Linked DNA regions of Sulfolobus islandicus Y.N.15.51. Each later gene encodes a partner of the first gene's protein in a complex. Links are inferred from orthologs where the notes say so. Each region holds a gene or a part of one and is shown on either strand. Other genes may lie near its edges.

Region 1 (3,250 bases):
CCTTTTCCCCTTTACCTACCTTTAGTAGGTTAAGTAGAATATCGGTATCATCAGAAGGTTCATACGTCTGATCATTTAAACATAACTTAAATCCACGGAATTCAACAATTCTAACACTTGCCAAGGTTTAAATTCCCTCACCTTCAAATTATTATCTGAACTAAGCCCACACAACTTAGAAGCATTTTTTAAAGTTTTATTCCTATATCTACTAATACATGAAATTAAACTATCAACATCGTCATTATATTCTCTTACCCTATTAAAAACTGTAATAATTGAATAGACTTTTGGACGAGGACTGAAACATCTTGGTGGAATTATGTCTTTAGTCTGTATATCAAACACATAATTAAGCAAAAAAGAAATATATGTAGGATCATTAAGAATCTTATCCACAAAATCCTTTTGCAAAATCAGTATAAGCTTACTTATATTGTCAAGTTTAACTACCTCCTTGAAAAAATCTGAAGTTATCTGGTAAGGTAGAGAAGAAACTAATTGACCCCTTAGTATTGGCAAATATCTTGCATCTGCTATTACAAGATTATAATTTTTCAAATAGTCTGTCATTTTCTCATCTAATTCAATACAAATATCCGGTTCTAAAAATTTAGTAATATTTCCTTTTCCACATCCAATCTCTAAAATAGGTCTGATTCCAGTATCCACGTATGAAATAAACTTTTCTATAAAACTCTTATCAATAAGAAAAACTTGTGAAAGCCTTACTTTAGCTTTTCAATATAACCCACGTAAATGAATTGCTGTTCTAATCTTTTATTTTCATCTGATACAAGAGGATATACAAACAGATAGTATTTCTCTCCACCTTGCATCTCCTTTATTATCCTCTCTACTAGTATTGAAGCCACATCCTTAATGCCTATACGCGTCTCTATATCTTTAAAACTCTCAAAGGGTTTTTTCTTTCTTTCCTCCAGAATTATTCTTAAAGTCTTTTTACCAATGTTTGGCAATAACTCCAACGCATGAAGCTTTAACGTTAATGGCTCAGCCTTGTTAAAAATCTCCACGAAGACTTTTTCTTTCTCTAAAACTATTTTATGCAAGATCTTAGGCAAATTATCTTTAGATACTGATGTAAGATCCTCGTAAGAAATATGAGCATCTACCTTAACACTGGAATTTGAGTCCAATTCAATCTTATCCTCGGGAAAGAAATCCAAATTATAAGATAGGGGAGTGAGTTCAAGCAATAAGAAGTAATCCTCACCTACAGCTTGAATAAGAGGCCTATCCCTGTGAAACTTATGCCTATCTAATGGATTACCTTCCCTCATATAATCTAAAACATACACTACTCGCTCCTTTACTACCCTTTTTCTTTGCAATTCTACTTCCCTAAGTAGTAATAGATTCTAAAAGTAAAAACTCAACTCTTAATGTATTTCCTAATTATATCAATTATTTTTTGTATGTCCTCAGAAGTATATGTCCTATTACTGTCCATTATCAAAATACTCCTTACCTCGTCAGGTGTAATAGGGCAAATACTAGCTAAAACCGCTCTAACATCTTCCCTACTTATGATACTGCTTAACTCTTCAACAACCTTCTGTGCGGACTCAGCATCGCATTTCTCTACACTATTTAAATAATCATAAGTCCTTTGTAATAAATTAGATGAACTCCCAGATTTAATTACATCACTTAGTAATTTTTTTGCCACTGAGTAAGGAATATAGTGCTCCTCAACTATGTATACAGATGACAAATACTAATCACCCACTAGAACTAAAAGAAACCAAATGTTCAGGCCTAACAATTATTACCTTTTCCTTATCGCCCAATGTGACCGAAACTAAATATGCCCTACCTCTTTTTCCAATAATTTTCCCTACTTTACCTTGATACCGTCTATGAGGCATACCGGAATGTACTGATGGGTTTATCTTTATTACGACCTTATCTCCTTCCTTATATTCAACCATTAGTCTGCTTAGAGATGGAACTGCACCCCTCTCTCTAGGACTCTTTCTTAATAAACTCCTTGATCTAGTTCGATAACCCCTCGAATGTTTAACCATAATATTCCCTCTTACTCATTATATGCCACATAATTAAGATTTTTGTTGGAAAAACATATAAGGTAAAACTGAACTCAGTATAATAGATTGCGGGGGTGCCCGAGCCTGGTCAAAGGGGGCGGACTTAAGACCCCCAAGTAAGAGATCCGCTGGCGAAGGCCTGCACGGGTTCGAATCCCGTCCCCCGCATAATAACTCTATTCGTTCAATTTTTGGAAAAAGAGGAAATTAATACTACAAAAATTAACACGAGATCTCATAATTTGACAAGTAATTCGTGGCCTCTTGTAGTAAATAACCCTTTAACTCGTTGGGACTCCAATCTGGATTTACAAGTGGTAAAACGCCATTCAGATAATCCCTTACCATTTGCTCATACATTGTCTTCTGATTCCTAGTTAAACCGGGATAAGCTTCAATGCAGTTATTTATCGTAGATAAAACCTCATTATACACGTTTTTTAATTCCATAGCCCTCTCCTCAACTTGCCTATAACCATTTTCATAAGACACTTCAGACCAATCAATGGCAAGTGCAGCCAACTCAGCAATGGCTATTGGAAAAACTGCAGAAATCCCAGCAATAGTCTTTTTCTCCTTATTAATGGCATCTATTATCATGTTAAATCCCTCGCTTATATTCAGCTCCTTAGTGTAATTTGCGATACCAGCTTTAGTGAAATCAGTGGGAGACTTAACAACGTCCAAAAAGACGAATTCAACTGGATATTGCAAATTATTACCAAGTGGCACATTAATAGTTATTGTCGAGAAGGATTTGATTAGTCCCACTAATCCAAATTCTGAACAATATGTCGCACAGAAGTGTCTACTGAACACTGGAGCACCAATATCAATATCATTAAACTTGAAATCGAGATTAAACGGTTGAAATACAGTTCCTACTGCAATTCTTGTACAATACTCACTAGGCATGATTTGGTTACAATTATTTAAGACCACATCTATTGGACCATTAACCGTAACTGCAGGATAATTTGATAAACCTACCCCACTAGCTACTTGCTTAAATAAGGCCAAAGCCAGATAGATGAAAGGATATTGATCAGAAGTAGTACGAAGTTCATCAGACCTCTCTCCTCCTAACGAACTCCCTATGAGAGTTTTTGAAACATAATAACTACAACCACTACCGGGATAGATTAAATCATCTATACTTCTTGGAGAAGAAAGCGTTA
Region 2 (3,089 bases), 430 kb from region 1 along the record:
CTTAATTTCATATCTTGTAATGGTCTAGGTACAAATATTCCCCTAACTTTAGTTATAATAATGCCGTTAATACCTCCTAATATTATAGTATCATTTTTCTTAAGAACTCCATCGTAAATTATAACATCTATGGTATGTCCTAACCCAGGATCTTCTTTTACTTCTAATATAACTCCCTTTGCCGGGCCCTCTGCAAACTTTAATCTAGTCTCTAAGTACCTTTGGGTTAGTCCAGCAAGTAATGCTAAAAGGTCTGCAATGCCTTCACCAGTCTTCGCAGAAACGGGAACTATTGCTACTGTTTTAGTGAAATCCTTTATTCTATCATAACGTTCAGCGCTAAAGCCTAAGTTTGCCAGTTGAGAAACTAAATTATAGACTAAGTTGTCTAAATAAACTTTAACATCGTTTCGTTGTTTCTCGATTGACGCTAAAAACGGTATGTCATTAGTTGATTTCCACCCTGGTATTTTATCTATTTTATTAGCAGCTATGAGAAATGGAACTTTTCTTTCTCTTAGTATTTGTATTGACTCTATTGATTGCTTCTGTAGACCTTCAGTTATATCAACAACTAGGATTGCAATATCCGCTACGCTTCCACCTCTTCTTCTCAAGTTCGAAAAATACTCATGACCGGGTGTATCAATAAATAATAATCCTGGTATCTGGAGTTTTATAGGTATTACCTTTTTAAGAGGTTCTGCTAATTTTTCAATTATATAACTCGGAACAAAACTAGCTCCTACCTCTTGTGTCATTTCTCCAGGTTCCTTTTTAACCACTGTTGTGCCCCTTATTTTATCAAGTAATGTAGTTTTTCCGTGATCTACATGGCCTAATACTACTACTATTGGTTGCCTAAGCTTTTTCTCAGAGTTACTAATTTTCATTCACCTATATGACCTTAATGCATTATTAGAATAAATTAGTTTGCCATGAAATTGCGTGGAAGACAGAATTTTCTTTTAATAGTATTGTTTATGCCTATAGTTTAGATATTAATGTAAAACTTACTTCTATATATTTAAAAATAATTAATATATTGTGGATGAATATTTTAACCAATAGGTCGCTTCAATACTATTAAGATTTAAGTAATTTCTTGTAGATTAGGAATAAATGATTCTAAAACTGGATTTAAGTTTTATATATGTATTTATGAATAAAATTACAAAGTACTTAAAAGCTAGCGCATTGAATATTATATAGCCTATTAAGTAAGTCAGAGTAAAACTCTTATTAACCAAATGTAGTATGTGAATAATGGTTAATAATGAGAGGATCATCTAATAGGAAAATTGATCCAAGAATTCATTATCTTGTACCTAAGCATGAGGTACTTAGTATCGATGAAGCGTATAAAATTCTAAAAGAATTAGGAATTAGGCCAGAACAATTGCCTTGGATAAGGGCCTCAGATCCCGTTGCTAGAAGTATAAATGCGAAACCAGGGGATATAATTAGAATTATAAGGAAGAGTCAATTATATGGAGAAGTTGTCTCGTATAGGTATGTAATTAGTGGGTGAATGAGTTGTCATCTAATTTAAGCATTGATGAAAAATGGAAAGTTATCGAAGCCTACTTTAAATCCAAGGGCTTAGTTAGACAACATCTGGATTCATACAATGACTTTGTTAGAAACAAGCTTCAAGAGATCATTGATGAGCAAGGAGAAATACCGACAGAAATTCCAGGTTTGAAAGTTAGATTAGGCAAGATAAGAATAGGAAAACCAAGAGTTAGGGAATCAGATAGGGGAGAAAGGGAGATCAGTCCAATGGAGGCTAGATTAAGGAACTTGACTTATGCTGCTCCACTATGGCTTACAATGATTCCAGTTGAAAACAATATTGAAGCAGAACCAGAGGAGGTTTATATAGGAGACTTACCTATAATGCTTAAATCAGCAATAGATCCAATATCACAGTATACTCTAGATAAGCTAATTGAGATAGGTGAGGATCCTAAAGACCCTGGAGGTTACTTCATAGTAAATGGGTCCGAAAGGGTTATAGTAACTCAAGAAGATTTAGCTCCAAATAGAGTTCTTGTAGATACAGGAAAGACGGGATCAAATATCACGCATACAGCGAAAATTATCTCGAGTACCGCAGGCTACAGAGTACCTGTTACGATAGAAAGACTAAAAGATGGCACATTTCACGTATCATTTCCAGCAGTTCCAGGTAAAATTCCGTTTGTTATTCTAATGAGAGCACTTGGTATATTAACTGACAGGGACATAGTATACGCAGTATCATTAGATCCTGAGATTCAGAACGAATTATTTCCCTCTTTAGAACAAGCAAGTTCTATAGCTAATGTTGATGATGCGCTAGATTTTATAGGTAGTAGAGTAGCAATAGGTCAAAAGAGAGAGAATAGGATAGAAAAAGCGCAACAAATAATTGATAAATACTTCCTACCTCATTTAGGAACTTCGGCAGACGATAGAAGAAAGAAAGCATATTATTTAGCTTATGCTATATCAAAAGTTATTGAACTATATCTAGGTAGAAGGGAACCTGATGATAAAGATCATTACGCTAATAAAAGATTAAGATTAGCCGGAGATTTATTCGCGTCATTATTTAGAGTAGCTTTCAAAGCTTTCGTAAAAGATTTAACGTACCAATTAGAAAAATCTAAGGTAAGAGGTAGGAAGCTAGCTTTAAAAGCATTAGTTAGACCAGATATCGTAACAGAAAGAATAAGGCACGCATTAGCTACTGGGAACTGGGTTGGGGGAAGAACTGGAGTTAGTCAATTACTTGATAGAACTAACTGGCTTTCTATGTTAAGCCATCTGAGGAGAGTAATATCCTCATTAGCAAGGGGTCAACCTAATTTCGAGGCTAGAGACTTACATGGTACGCAATGGGGTAGGATGTGTCCCTTTGAAACACCAGAAGGTCCAAATAGTGGACTAGTTAAGAATTTAGCGTTAATGGCTCAAATTGCAGTAGGAATAAATGAGAGGATTGTGGAAAAAACACTATACGAAATGGGAGTAGTTCCGGTGGAGGAGGTTATAAGAAGAGTAACGGAAGGCGGAGAGGATCAGAATGAATATCTAAAATGGTC

Evidence for each region.
Region 2: YN1551_RS07090 (region 1) and YN1551_RS04520 share a complex: the UniProt entries of both Methanocaldococcus jannaschii proteins name them as parts of the RNA polymerase complex. The link is inferred for Sulfolobus islandicus Y.N.15.51 from one-to-one orthologs.

Annotation. Positions count from the first base shown.
Region 1 is NC_012623.1:1,270,760-1,274,009, forward strand. Bases 68-2,981 are described here. They hold YN1551_RS07090 (DNA-directed RNA polymerase subunit F), read right to left. Parts: upstream 1,739-2,981; coding sequence 1,397-1,738; downstream 68-1,396. Other genes in these bases: YN1551_RS07075 (HemK2/MTQ2 family protein methyltransferase), read right to left, coding at 68-124; YN1551_RS07080 (16S ribosomal RNA methyltransferase A), read right to left, coding at 76-681; YN1551_RS07085 (DUF655 domain-containing protein), read right to left, coding at 729-1,355; YN1551_RS07095 (50S ribosomal protein L21e), read right to left, coding at 1,746-2,051; YN1551_RS07105 (hypothetical protein), read right to left, coding at 2,295-2,981. In the rest of the region: more of YN1551_RS07075, read right to left, coding at 1-67; more of YN1551_RS07105, read right to left, coding at 2,982-3,250. UniProt on the Methanocaldococcus jannaschii protein: DNA-dependent RNA polymerase (RNAP) catalyzes the transcription of DNA into RNA using the four ribonucleoside triphosphates as substrates. This subunit is less well bound than the others.
Region 2 is NC_012623.1:837,318-840,406, reverse strand. The notes cover bases 151-2,903. They hold YN1551_RS04520 (DNA-directed RNA polymerase subunit H), read left to right. Parts: upstream 151-1,276; coding sequence 1,277-1,531; downstream 1,532-2,903. Other genes in these bases: YN1551_RS04515 (DNA-directed RNA polymerase subunit B), read left to right, coding at 1,528-2,903; infB (translation initiation factor IF-2), read right to left, coding at 151-893. Also shown: more of infB, read right to left, coding at 1-150; more of YN1551_RS04515, read left to right, coding at 2,904-3,089. UniProt on the Methanocaldococcus jannaschii protein: DNA-dependent RNA polymerase (RNAP) catalyzes the transcription of DNA into RNA using the four ribonucleoside triphosphates as substrates.